One region of the Polaromonas sp. P1_G2 genome, then DNA from elsewhere that is predicted to be linked to it. Evidence: predicted binding sites of a transcription regulator. Region 1 holds the regulator's gene; each other region holds the start of a gene.
The links. The regulator sigma-54, encoded in region 1, starts transcription at its own class of promoters, with help from an activator protein. The targets are predictions, from matches to a motif close to TGGCANGNAANCTGCTTT.
Positions count from the first base shown of each region.

Region 2: AC1D0P_RS05710 (DUF1028 domain-containing protein) is a predicted target of sigma-54. The motif match lies at 1,962-1,979, and genes of this name have one in related genera.
Region 3: atzF (allophanate hydrolase) is a predicted target of sigma-54. The motif match lies at 1,866-1,883, and genes of this name have one in related genera.
Region 4: AC1D0P_RS21295 (urease accessory protein UreD) is a predicted target of sigma-54. The motif match lies at 1,829-1,846, and genes of this name have one in related genera.

Region 1 covers NZ_JBFUBY010000003.1:15,012-18,354, reverse strand. The annotation lists gene lptA (lipopolysaccharide transport periplasmic protein LptA) at 1-217, shown strand, start outside; gene lptB (LPS export ABC transporter ATP-binding protein) at 234-1,016, shown strand; gene AC1D0P_RS00720 (RNA polymerase factor sigma-54) at 1,151-2,686, shown strand; gene AC1D0P_RS00715 (THUMP domain-containing class I SAM-dependent RNA methyltransferase) at 2,828-3,343, shown strand, end outside.
Region 2 covers NZ_JBFUBY010000034.1:5,823-9,165, reverse strand. The annotation lists gene AC1D0P_RS05720 (ABC transporter ATP-binding protein) at 1-123, opposite strand, end outside; gene AC1D0P_RS05715 (ABC transporter ATP-binding protein) at 120-1,148, opposite strand; gene AC1D0P_RS05710 (DUF1028 domain-containing protein) at 1,145-1,864, opposite strand; gene AC1D0P_RS05705 (tripartite tricarboxylate transporter substrate binding protein) at 2,025-2,984, opposite strand; gene argE (acetylornithine deacetylase) at 3,033-3,343, opposite strand, start outside.
Region 3 covers NZ_JBFUBY010000019.1:17,861-21,203, reverse strand. The annotation lists gene AC1D0P_RS03880 (ABC transporter substrate-binding protein) at 1-18, opposite strand, end outside; gene atzF (allophanate hydrolase) at 80-1,834, opposite strand; gene AC1D0P_RS03870 (haloacid dehalogenase type II) at 2,043-2,750, shown strand; gene AC1D0P_RS03865 (malate synthase G) at 2,797-3,343, shown strand, end outside.
Region 4 covers NZ_JBFUBY010000278.1:1,684-5,026, reverse strand. The annotation lists gene AC1D0P_RS21300 (hypothetical protein) at 214-678, opposite strand; gene AC1D0P_RS21295 (urease accessory protein UreD) at 935-1,765, opposite strand; gene AC1D0P_RS21290 (cysteine dioxygenase family protein) at 1,966-2,460, shown strand; partial or broken gene AC1D0P_RS21285 (cyanophycin synthetase) at 3,138-3,343, opposite strand, start outside.

The sequences.
Region 1 (3,343 bases):
GGTGGACGAAACCACCGGCGCCGTGATCGTCTACGACAACAACACCGACGTCTTCACCGTGGACGGCGGCGCACAGAACCAGACCGCCGCCAACCCGAGCGGCCGGATACGCGCCATGCTGTCGCCGCGCGCCGCCGCGTCGGCGCCGGCCACCGCTCCCGCGGCCCCGCCCGCCGCCCTGCGCCCCAGCACCACGCTGGGCACTGAAAAGAACTAGAAAGAACCTTTCACAGATGGATGTGGTGACTGACACTTCGGCGGCCCCGGCCGCGACCCCCAGCCGCCTCGTTGCGCAAGGGCTGCAAAAATCCTACGGCAGCCGCAAGGTCGTTCAGGACGTCTCGGTGGCCGTGCAAAAAGGCGAGGTCGTGGGCCTGCTGGGCCCCAACGGCGCCGGCAAGACGACTTCGTTCTACATGATCGTGGGCCTGGTGCGCGCCGACGCGGGCGAGATCTCCATCGACGGCCAGTCGGTCGAGCACATGCCGATTCACCTGCGCGCGCGCCTGGGCCTGAGCTACCTGCCGCAGGAAGCCTCGATCTTTCGCAAGCTCACGGTGGAGGAAAACGTGCGCGCCGTGCTCGAACTGCAGCTGGGCGCGAACGGCAAGCCGCTGGGCCGCGCCGAGATCGAGTCGCGCCTTGACGGCCTGCTGCAGGACCTGCGGGTGGYCCACCTGCGCAATTCGCCGGCCCCGGCGCTGTCGGGCGGCGAGCGCCGCCGCGTCGAGATCGCCCGCGCCCTGGCGACCCAGCCGCGCTTCATCCTGCTCGACGAGCCTTTTGCCGGCATTGACCCGATCGCCGTGATCGAGATCCAGCGCATCATCGGCTTCCTGAAGTCGCGCGGCATCGGCGTGCTGATCACCGACCACAACGTGCGCGAAACGCTGGGCATCTGCGACCACGCCTACATCATCAGCGACGGCCACGTGCTGGCCCAGGGCACGCCCTCCGAGATCGTGAACAACGCCGATGTGCGACGCGTGTACCTCGGTGAACACTTCAAGATGTAGGATGACACTCCCCCTGTTGTCGCTCACTTCGTGTAGCTCCCTCCCCCCCGAGGGGGCGGCGCCTGCGGCCTGGCAAAGCCAGTTCCGCGGCCCCTGCTCGCACTTTTTCTGCGCTTCGATCAAAGCTCCTTGACATGAAGCAGGGCCTCTCGCTCCGCGTCTCGCAGCACCTTGCGCTGACGCCCCAGCTGCAGCAGTCGATACGGCTGCTGCAGCTGTCGACGCTCGAGCTGAGCCAGGAGGTCGAGCAGATGCTCGACGAAAACCCGTTTCTCGAGGTGGCGGAAGAAACCGCCGTGCGCGAAGAGTTCGGCCTGGAGCACCTCAACACGCCGGTCAGCCAGGACAGCCGCGAGTTTGAATCCGCGGCGGATTCGACGGGCGGCGGCGCGGAGGATGCCGGGACTTCGGCCCCCGCCGATGCCGAGGTCAGCGCCGAACCCAAGCTCGAGGAAAGCTGGGAAGGCGACGGCACGGTGGAGACCACGCCCGACGACAGCGAATGGGGCAGCGATGCGCCGGCGCGCAAGAACAACAACGACGAGGGCGACACTGAGGCCTCCGACCTGACGGGCGCCCACGAGTCGCTGCAAGACCATTTGCACCGCCAGTCGTTGGGCCTGCGCCTGTCCGAAGAGGACCGCGCGGCCCTGCATTTCCTGATCGAGTCGCTCAATGACGACGGCTACCTCGAAGACAGCCTGGCCTCGCTCGCGGCGGGCCTGGCCGGGGATGACCTGGAACAGGCCGAGGACCTTGAGCAGCGTTTTGCCATGGCGCTCAAGCTGCTGCACCACATGGAGCCGGCCGGCGTGGGCGCGCGCAACCTGGCCGAATGCCTGGGCCTGCAGTTGCTGGACTGCAAGGACTGCGAAGAGACCCGCGCCGCTATCGCCATGTGCAAGCAGCCCATGGAGCTGCTGGCCAAACGCGACCTGAAGCGCCTGTCGCACCTGTGCGGATTCACCGAAGCCGCCGTCCGGGGCGCGATTGCCGTGATAGGCCGGCTCGACCCCAAACCCGGCCGCCGCTTCGTGAACGTGGAGCGCAACCTGATCGTGCCCGACGTCATCGTCGTGAAGTCGGGCCGGGGTTTCAAGGTCTCGCTCAACGGCGACGTGATGCCGCGCCTGCGCGTGCACGACATCTACGCCAACGCCCTCAAGCAGCACAAGGGCCAGGGCGGCCAGGCGCTACAGCAGCGTCTGCAGGAGGCGCGCTGGTTCATCAAGAACATCCAGCAGCGCTTCGACACCATCCTGCGCGTGAGCAGCGCCATCGTCGAGCGGCAGAAAAACTTCTTCACGCACGGCGAACTCGCCATGCGCCCGCTGGTGCTGCGCGAGATCGCCGACGAACTGGGCCTGCATGAGTCCACGATTTCGCGCGTGACCACCGCCAAGTACATGGGCACGCCCTTCGGCACTTTTGAGCTCAAATACTTCTTCGGCTCCGCGCTGGGCACCGAAACCGGCGGCAACGCTTCCAGCACCGCCGTGCGCGCGCTGATCAAGCAGTTCGTCTCCTCCGAGAGCCTGAAAAAGCCGCTCAGCGACAACCAGATTTCCGAAATGCTCAAGGAGCAGGGCATCGAATGCGCGCGCCGCACCGTGGCCAAGTACCGAGAGGCTTTGCGCATCGCGCCGGCTAATTTACGCAAATCACTGTAAATCCGATTCTCGGGCGCATGGCGGCGTTGCGCGGTGCTCGGAATCCTCATGCACCCAAGTGCATTCCGGTTCCTGCGCTCCGTGCGCCTTGCCCTGCATCCCGATAATCGAATTTCCAGCAGCCCTTTTGAAGAGTCCGACATGAACCAGCTCCAATTGTTTTTACCGTGCGCCGCCGGCGTCGAGGCCTTGCTGGCCACCGAGGTGCAGCGCGTCACCGGCATCCAGGGCAAGGCCTGGCGCGCCGGCGTGCAGTTGCAGGCTTCCTGGCGCGACGCGCTGCAGCTCAACCTGCACAGCCGCCTGGCCCAGCGCGTGCTGATCGAGTTGCAGCACAACCAGTACCGCAGTGAACAAGACCTTTACAACGCCGCCGCCAACGTGGCCTGGGAAATCTGGTTCACGCCCAAGCAGACCTTCAAGGTTGAGATCACCGCCCAGCACAGCCCGCTGCAGAGCCTGAACTTCGCGGCGCTGAAGATCAAGGACGCCATCGCCGACCGCTTCCGCGCCAAGTTCGACGACGTGCGGCCCAGCGTCGATACGCGCTGGCCCGACGTGCGCGTCTATGTGCACCTGACGACGGACACCGTCACGATTTACATCGACACCTCGGGTGAGCCCCTGTTCAAACGCGGCTGGCGCGAAGACAAGGGC
Region 2 (3,343 bases), on a different contig from region 1:
GCCGGTGTTCAGTTCAAAGTTGAGCCCGTCGACCGCATGCACGACCGCCTTGGAGCGGCTGAACAGGTGCGGGCGCACCGGGAAATGCTTGATCAGGTTTTCGACCTTCAGCAGCGCGCTCACGGCATCACCTCGCTGGTGACGGCGGCGGCGGCGCGGCGGGTTGCCATGCCTGCATCCAGCGGCGCGCGCCAGCAAGCTGCTTCGTGGCCGTCGCCCATGTCCATCAGCGGCGGCACTTCCTGGCTGCATTTGTCGATGGCAAACGGGCAGCGCGGCGCGAAGCGGCAGCCGTCCATGCGCGTCATGGGGGTGGGCACCTGGCCCTCGATGGCGTTAAGGCGGTCCTGCGCCAGGTGCAGTTTCGGGATGGAGCCCAGCAGGCCGATGGTGTAAGGGTGCTGCGGCTCGGCGAACAGGCGGGCTACGGGCGCGCGCTCCACGATCTTGCCGGAATACATCACGACGACCTCATCGGCCAGCTCGGCGATCACGCCCAGGTCGTGCGTGATCAGGATGATGGCGGTGCCGGTTTCCTCGCGCAACGTGCGCATCAGGTCCAGCACCTGGGCCTGGATGGTGACGTCCAGGGCGGTGGTGGGTTCGTCGGCGATCAGCAACTGCGGTTCGCAGGCCAGCGCCATGGCGATCATCACGCGCTGGCGCATGCCGCCCGAGAGCTTGTGCGGGTATTCGTCGATGCGTTGTTCGGGCGAGGGAATGCGCACGCGGCGCAGCATGGCGATGGCATGCTCCCTGGCCTCGTCCGCGCTGATGTCGCGGTGGCAGCGTATGCCTTCAATCAGCTGGTCGCCGATGGTGAAGGCCGGGTTCAGCGAGGTCATGGGCTCCTGGAAGATCATGGCCATGCGGTTGCCGCGCAATGCGCGCATCGCGTCCGGGCCCAGCGTGGCCAGGTCGGTGCCCTCAAAGCGGATGGAGCCCGCGGAGACACGCCCCTGGCCCTTGGGCAGCAGGCCCATGATGGACAGCGAGGTCACGCTTTTGCCGCAGCCTGATTCCCCGACGATGCCCAGCGTGCGGCCGGAGGAGACGGAAAAACTGATGCCGTCCACCGCGGCGAATTCGCCGCCGCCTTCGAGCTTGAAGCTGGTGCGCAGGCCGCTCACCTCGAGCAAAACCGTCATTCGGCGGCTCCGCTGCGCAGTGCGTGAAAACGTGTGATCTCGGCCTCGATCACGGCACGGTCGGTGATGCCTGCGGGGCTGCGGCGCGAAGGCAGGCAGGTGCTGAAGGGCTGGTAGCGCTCCAGGCTTTTGTCATAGAGGCGGCGCAGTTCCTGCAGGGGCTCGGCATGGTCGTCCACGCGGATGTCCAGTGCGCAGTAGTCTTCTGTGGTGTAAATCAAAAGTGCGGCGGCCTGCTTGCCGCGCTTGTCGCCGCCCGCGGCTTCGCCGGCAGCGAGGGCGGTGATCAGGCGTTCGGCAAAAGGGAGTTGAGCATTGGCCTCATAGGCCAGCGCCGTGACTTCAACCACCTGCGGGCCGGCCAGCATGTTGCCGGCGACGGAGTAGCCAACACCTGCCGTATGGCCGCACCAGTCTATGCAGGCGCTGCCGGTGTAGCCGGCGGTTTGGCCGTTTGCGGCTATCAGGTGCACCTGGCGGTGGTCACGGCCTTCGTCGGCCGAGGTCAGTCGCTTGATGATGTAGTCGGGAGACTGGCCGAAGGCCAGGCCGTCCAGCGCCGGCGCGGCATACAGCGGATTGACCAGCGCCTGCGTGGCCACCGCGCCCACGCCGCTGCGTGCGTGCGGGCACAGTGCGCCCACGGCAAAAAATTTGCTGGCAACCGCCACGCCGAACGCGCCCGATGAATCGCGCGCGATGAGGGACCAGGTCATGTATCAGACTTTCATCGCAACTGCGCCCTTGACCAGGCGTCTCGTGCTCCCCGCAAACAAAAAGCCGCATGAAGCGACTTTCAAATAGCTAATGGATGACGCATTTATCATGCCATGCTTCGGCGGGCTGCGCCCGCCGACCAGGGCGCCGCTTCGCCGTTTATTCGACCTTGGCGCCCGAGGCCCTGACGACTTCCGCCATGCGCTTGTAGTCGACCGCCAGCAGCTTCGCGAAGTCGGCGTTGCTCATGGCCAGTGGCTCGATGCCCTGCTTGTCCAGGCGCTCCAGCACCACCGGGTCTTTGAGGACCTTGGCCATGGCCGCGTTGACGCGGTTGACCTCGCCCACCGGTGTGGCGGCGGGGCCCAGCAGTCCGAACCATGAATCGAACTGGTAGCCGGGCAGGCCGCTTTCAGCGATGGTGGGGACATCGGGCAAATATTTGGAGCGCTTGGGCGAAGTCACGCCGATCAGGCGTATGCGGCTGTCTTTGGCAAAGGCCAGCGCGCCTATGCTGGCGGCGATCACGGCATGGGCGCGGCCGGAGATCACTTCGTTGATCGCCTCGCCCGTGGCCTTGAGCGGCACGTGCACCACATCGATGCCGGCCAGGCCGTTGAAGTAGGCCATTGAAAGGTGCGTGGCGCTGCCGACGCCGGCGGTGGCGTAGTTGAGCTTGCCGGGATTGGCCTTGGCGTAACGGATGTACTCGGCGGCGGTTCTGGCCGGTACGTCGGGGTGGATCATCAGCACGTAGTCGGCGGTGCCGATGTGCGCCATGGGGGCGAAGTCTTTTTGCGGGTCGTAGCTGAGCTTGGTGTACAGCGTGCCGGCGATGTTGTGGCTGGCCGCGCCCAGCACCATGGCGCCGCTGTCGGGCGCCGACTTGGCGACAAAGGCCGTGCCCACGGTGCCGCCGGCGCCGGGCCGGTTTTCAATGATGACGGTCTGGCCCAGCGCCAGGCCGAGCTCGGTGGACATGGCGCGCGCCAGCAAGTCCTGCACGCCGCCCGGCGCAAAAGGCACCACGATGCGCGCGATCTTGGCATTGGACTGGGCGAGGGCGCCGCCTGCGGCAAGGGCCAGGCCGGTGCCCAGGAAATCTCGGCGTTGCATCATGGAATGGTTTCTTTCGGGTGAAGGGTGGTTGCGGTTCGGATCAGGTTTTCAGTTCACGCAGATTTCATCGGCCAGGCGGCGCATGAAGCGCTCGCACCAGGCGAGTTGGTCGAGTGTGACCCATTCGTTGGGCTGGTGTGCCTGCGCGATGTGGCCGGGGCCGCACACGATGGTCGGCACACCGACCTGATGGAACAATGCAGCTTCCGTGCCAAACGACACCTTGCCAGCGCCCGAGCTCGAATCAACGTCGGCGCACTTGAAGCACAGCCGGGCGATCTCGCTGTCGGCTTCCGTCGCGAAGCCGGGCAGCACGGAGTTGAGCTTGTGTGTGATGCCGGTATCGGCCGCCACGGCCT
Region 3 (3,343 bases), on a different contig from region 1:
TGTGGGGACGGGCTTCATGGAATGCTCCTGCAGGTGATGGATAAGCGGTGGATTGATGGGGTGAAAGTGAATGGAAAATTCAGACCGGTGCGGCGGACTTCAGTGATGCGAGATAAGCGCGCCAGCCGCCCAGGTGTGTGATGTCCTCGGCGCCTTGCAAGGCGTGCGCCTCGCAGAGGAAGCCTTGGACGCTGCCACCGCCTTCGAGCGCCAGCGTACCTATGCCCAGCGGCGCGGGAATCAGCGCCACGAAGGAGCCGTAGTGCTGCACCGGCATCTCCCAGATTTCCAGCGCGATACCCGCGCCTTCGCCGGCCGCCACGCGCAGCAATCCCGGCTTGGGCGGCACCGTGCCGGGCAGCGCATAAAAGCGGTAGTCGGGCGCGGTGCGCGCCGGGCCGGTCAAGGTGGCTCCGCGCGAGGTCAATTGATTGTTCAGCGGCATGCCCGACAGGTGTGCACCCACGACGGCGAGCCTGACGGTGGCCGGCGGCTTGATGCCCGGCAAAGCCACGGGCGCGGGCAGTGCTTCACTCAATGCGCCCTGCGGCAAGCCGGTGGCGTGGTGGTAGCGTTGGCCGAGCTCGGCCAGTTGCCAGTCGCTGCCCGCCAGTCCCACCAGCGTGATGCCGAAAGGCAGGCCATCGGGCCGCAGGCTGCTGGGCACGGAGAGCGCCGCGTAGTCCAGCAGGTTGACGAAGTTGGTGTAGGTGCCCAGGTGGCGGTTCAGCGTGACGGGGTCTTGCTGCATGGCCTGCAGCGTGTAGTGCGTGGGCGCGGTCGGCAGCAGCAGCACGTCAATGTCTTGCCACATCGCGGCCGCCTGCTGGCCTAGCGCGCGCAATTTTGTCTGGGCCGCGTACAGGTCGGCCGCGCTGTATTGCCTGCCGGCGCCGATGATGCTGCGCACCGGCTCGATCACCGCGTCTTCATGCGCGTCGAAAAAATCGCGCACGGCGGTGTAGCGTTCGGCCACCAGCGCGCTTTCATAGAGCAGCGCGGCCGCCTCGGCCAGCGGCGCGAAATTGATGGCCACCGGCACGCCGCCCAGGGCTTGCATGCGGGTGATGGCCTCGTTAAAGGCCTGCTCGGCCAGCGCGTCGCCGCAGAAGCTCAGTGTTGAAGGCACACCGAAACGAAAGCCCGCGGGCAAGGCGGTGTCGGCCATCGCCAGCACGCGCGAGTAGGGATCCAGCGGGTCGTAGCCCATGGCCGTTTCGAGCACGCGGGCGGCCGTGGCCACGGTGCGCGCGAAGATGGAGACGCAGTCCACGCTCTGCGCGGCCGGCACCACGCCGCGCGCGCTGACCAGGCCTTTGGAGGGTTTCAGGCCCACGATGTTGTTCAGGCCCGCCGGCACACGCCCTGAGCCCGCCGTGTCGGTGCCCAGCGCGAAGTCCGCCTGCCCCGTCGCCACCACATAGGCGGAGCCGGAACTCGACCCGCCTGATATATAGGCCGGGTTGATCGCGTTGGGAACGGCGCCGTAGGGGGAGCGTGTGCCGTTGAGGCCGCAGGCGAACTGGTCGAGGTTGGTTTTGCCCAGCAGTTGCGCACCCGCATCGAGCAGCTTCTGCACCACGGCGGCGTGTGCCTTGGGGGTATAGGCAAAGGCGGGGCAGGCGGCTGTGGTGGGCACGCCCGAGACGTCGATGTTGTCTTTGGCCGCGAAGGACAGGCCGGCGAGTGCGCCGCTGTTTCCGGGGAGGAGGGATGGCGTTTTGGTGATCCAGGCTTGCGGCGCGAGCGCGCTGTCCGCGCCCGCGGTGGGCGTTGCCGGCCCAGGCGCAAGGGGCTCCGTGGAGGGATTCAATGTTGAGGAGGTGTGCACCACTTGAAGGCATCCATGCTTGTGTACAAGATGAGATGCAAGAGCTGTGCCATCCGCATGCCGCTTGTCTTGTCTCCTGCTTTAACTTCGATTTCGAGCGTGTCGGGCTCCGTTCGGAAGCATTCCCTTTTTCATTCCATATATTTAAGTCATTAATAAAACAATTTCGCGTTCATTAATCGGCGAGGCTGTATCAAATAAAGTAGGAGCCATGGAAAAAACCCGCCCCGGCTCCCCGGCTCCTTTGCGCGCCGTGCTGTTCGACGCCTACGGCACGCTGTTCGACGTCTACAGCGTGGGCCTGCTGGCCGAACAGCTGTTCCCGGGAAAAGGCCAGGCATTGGGCCTGTTGTGGCGCGACAAACAGATTGAATACACCCGCCTGGTGACCACCAGCAACGGCGGCGCACACTACCAGCCGTTCTGGGACCTCACACGCGCCGGCCTGCGTTATGCCTGCAAGCGGCTGGGGCTGGACCTGGGCCCGGGCCAGGAAGACCAGCTCATGAACCAGTACCGCCACCTGTCGGCCTTTCCGGAAAACCGGGAGGTGCTGCAGGCGCTGAAGGCGCGCGGCGTGGCCACCGGCATCCTGTCCAACGGCGACCCGGCCATGCTGGGGGTGGCTGTCCGCTCGGCCGGGCTTGAGGGCCTGCTGGACCACGTGATCAGCGTGGACAGCATCCGCAAATACAAGACCGCCCCCGAGGCCTATGCACTGGGGCTAGCAGCCACCGGGCTCGAGGCCAGGCAGATCGCCTTTGTGAGCTGCAACGGCTGGGACGCGCTGGCGGCCACCTGGTACGGCTACCAGACGCTATGGGTCAACCGCTATCAGCTGCCGTTTGAAGAGCTGGGCACGCAGCCTGTGTACACCGGCAGCAGCCTGCGCGATGTGCTCGCGCTGCCTTTCCATTGAATTGATTTGACGTTTTATTTTGGTTTCACGAAAAAAGGGACATCACATGAGCACCAGCACCGCCCCCAACACCGCGCGCACCGCCAGCTATCGCCTCCAGGTGGCGACCGAGCTTTACCGCTTCATCGAAGACCAGGTACTGCCCGGCACCGGGGTGGCGAGCAGCGCCTTCTGGAAAGGCTTTGACGCCGTCGTGGCCGACCTGGCCCCGAAAAACATCGCCCTGTTGGCCGAGCGCGACCGCCTGCAAACCGAACTGGATAGCTGGCACAAGGCCAAGCCCGGCCCCATCGCCGACATGCCGGCCTACCGCGCTTTCCTTGAAAGCATCGGCTACCTGGTGCCGCAGCCCAAAAAGGTCGGCATCACCACGGCCAGGGTGGACGACGAACTGGCGCTGCAGGCCGGCCCGCAGCTTGTGGTGCCCATCCTGAACGCGCGCTACGCGCTGAACGCCGCCAATGCGCGTTGGGGCAGCCTCTATGACGCGCTCTATGGCACCGACGTGATCGCCGAAACCGATGGCGCCGAAAAAGGCAAGGGCTACAACCCGGTGCGCGGCGCCAGGGTGATTGAATACGCGCGCTACGTGC
Region 4 (3,343 bases), on a different contig from region 1:
TTTGGCGAAGCAAAAGAAAAGTGAGTAGCCGCCGGGCTACCCCCGGCCAGCAACCCTCAGCAGAGAACGCGCAAGCCGGAGCAAGAACCGGCCTAAAGACCCACTCCCCAACAGCATTGCGGCCCACAAAAGAAGTGGGCCGCATTGCGGCCCACCTTTGCTTCTGCTTCATCCGGGGTTTTCATCAAACCCCGGCGGAGCGAGTGGCAACTGTTATTGCGATGGCGCGGCGGCGGGCGCCGGGATCACCACAATGTTGTCGGTTGAGGTCTGCGGCTGTACGCGCACGTTGGTGGCGCCGGCCGGGACGACGACGGTCTCTACCTGGCGGACCACACCGCCGCTGGCGACGCTGCCGTCCGCTTTGCCGTAGCCGACGATGCGGGCCTGGCAGGCGATCAGGTCTTCGCCCTTGAAGACGTCGCAGCGTTTGAGCGCGTTGGCGGAGAACTGGCCGTTGGCGTTGTCAACCTTGCCGGCGCGTTTGGCAGCGTTGGCGTTACGGACTTCGGTCATGCAGGTTTCACGGTCCTGCTGCGTGCGCCCGGTCAGGCAGGCGTTCATCTCGCTCTTGGCATCGCCGGTGGCGTCGATGCCTGTGGTGCCGGAAGCGATTTGTGCCGTGGCGCCCAGGGAGAGCAGGGCGGCGACACCAAAGATGGCGGCGCTTTGGGCCAAGCGGAAATTCCGGGATGAAATCATGGTCAAACTCCTTGATCGAACTCGACGGATGTCGATGAATGGAGTCTGGGCCGGGCCCGGCCGGGGCCGTGAAAGGAAAAGCTCCGGGCCGTCCGTGCCCTATGCCCATTCCCATGTAGGACGGGTCTCTCATAGGGCGCACATCCGCCCCAGGGGTGCGGATTTGATGCTTTTGATGTTTATATATACAGCCCGGCTTGTTCGACCTTCAACCTTCGACGGGCGCGGCGCTTCAGGTCGACCAGAGCCTTGGTGTCGACGGCGCCAGTTGCCACATCTCCTTGCGCCAGGCCTGCCACACCTGCCTGAGCAAGGCCATGGCGGGTTCGACCACCGGCGAAAGCACGCGCACCACAACGACCTGCGCGTCGGGGCTGGTGGCACCGGCGCTGGAAGCCAGGGAGTGGGCCTGCAGGACTTCGCGCGCGCAGTCCAGCGCGAGTTCACGGCGTTTGCGCTCAAGCTTGCTGCCGGCCACAAAAAACAGCGTGGCCATGCAGCGCCGGCCGGCCAGGCCGACGGGGCTGTCCATCAGCAGTTTGTCGTTCGCGTCCAGCCGCGCGCGCTCCAGCCAGACGCCGGGCAGCTCGATGTGCTGGCGAAAGCTGCCGTTTTCAAAGGGCTGGCCGGCGGCGGGCAGGCCCAGCGCGGTGACGTCCCAGCCCATGAGTTCGGCGCCGGGCGCGAGCGCCATCGTCAGGCGGTTCTCGGCGAGGCAGCCGCTGTAGCAGATGGCTTCAAGCGGCAGCCATTCCATGCGCGCACCGGCGGCCAGCGTGWGCCGGGTGTTTTGCAGCGCGGGCTCGCCGGTGGAGCGGTAAAAACGCGTGGCGCCGGGGGTGGTGATGAGGCCGTGCGTGCCGGGCGCGGCGCTGAAGGCCAGCTCCAGCGTGTCGCCGCCGACCAGGCCGCCGGGCGGGTGCACGATGACGTTGTGGCAGATCGCGTCGCCTTCGGGGTACAGGCTTTGCAGTATGCGCAGCGGCCCGCTGTGGCGGAAGTGGGCAAGTGTCTTGCCGGCCTGGTGCGTGTAGTCGAGTGCGAGCGTCGCGTTCCAGGTCATGGGCGAAGTTTAACGTGCGTAAGCGCCGCTGGTATATTTCGTGCTTCCCCAAAGGGTGGTGCGCAAGCTGGTTCCGGTCCAGCCATCGCCCATTCGTTGATACGCCTGACAAGAAACACAAACAATATGGCCACCTCCGCCCTTGACCACTTCATCTCCAGCGCCGTCGAGCAGACGCAGCGCCGCATGGATCCCGCCGACTGTGTGCTGGCGCTCGCGCCGCGGATGCTGGAGCTGATAGACCAGGCCGCGACTTCCTGGAGCCGCAGCACTACCGCAGCGACCCGGACCATTACGCCCGCAACCTGGTCTACAGCGCGCCCGATGCCAGCCTGTCCCTCTACACCCTGGTCTGGTCGCCCGGCCAGTGGACGCCGGTGCACGACCACGGAAGCTGGGGCGTGGTCGGTGTGCTCGAAGGCGTGCTGGAGGAACGGAGTTATGTGCGCCTGTCAGTGGACCGCAACACCGATGAGGGCATCAACCTTGTGCGTGGTGGCGTCATCCTTCTGGGGCGCGGCGCGGTGACCAGCTTTGTGCCGAATCCCGACCACATCCATGTGACTGGTGTTCCCCTGGAGCGCCCTCGGGCGGTGAGTTTGCATCTTTATGGGCGGATGATGAGTAGCTTCAATACTTATGATGTTTCGGCTGGGACTCGGAAGAGGGTTAGTCTGGAGCATAACGAGAGCTAAGGCTTCTTTGGCCAGGTCTTGCGCCGGCTGCGCGCTCCCTTTCCTCCGTGCTCTTTGCTGAGGGTTGCTGGCCGGGGTCGCCCGGCGGCGAGGCACTTTTCTTTGCTTCGCCAAAGAAAAGTACCCAAAAGAAAGGCGACCCGCAGTCTGGGTCCCTACGCTTCGCTGCGGGCAACCTGCGGTGCTCGACTACGGCGGGGTCTCGCTAAACTCGCTACGCTGCGCTTCGCTCAYACAACGCGATCCCTGATCCGCCTACGTCTGCGCTCCTCGGCCCAGCCAGGACGGGGCAATCGGGAGCGGGAACKGAAGACAGAAGAAATCCAAAGAGACAAAGAGATAAATGCAAACAAGGACTCGCCACGGCGAGTCCTTGTGTCTTCAGGTATTCGGTATTGGTATTCCATCCCCACCCCTTGTGGATGCGCCGAGGAGCGCAGGGCCAGACGGATCAGGGATCGCGTTGTRTGAGCGAAGCGAGTTTAGCGAGACCCCGTCTGGACCGAGCACCGCAGGTTGCCCGTAGCGCAGCGAAGGGACGCAGCAACCAGGGTCGCCTTTTCTTTTGCTTACTTTTCTTTTGGCGAAGCAAAAGAAAAGTGAGTAGCCGCCGGGCTACCCCCGGCCAGCAAGATCAAGAGAAGGACGCCCCGCCGGAGCAAGACCGGCCTCAATCCTCACTGCGCCACCTTCTCCTTAGCATCCTTCACCCGCGCAGCCAGGTGATCCAAAGCCTCCTGCACCTGGTCGACGAGCACCAGGCAAAGATCCCCTGGTGACAGCCGCTCAAGCGCAGTATCAATCGCCAAAAACTCCCCCCGTATCTCATCGATGCGTTGAGTGCGGCGAGCTTTGTGCTCGCCCTCCAGCCCCTGCCGCAGCA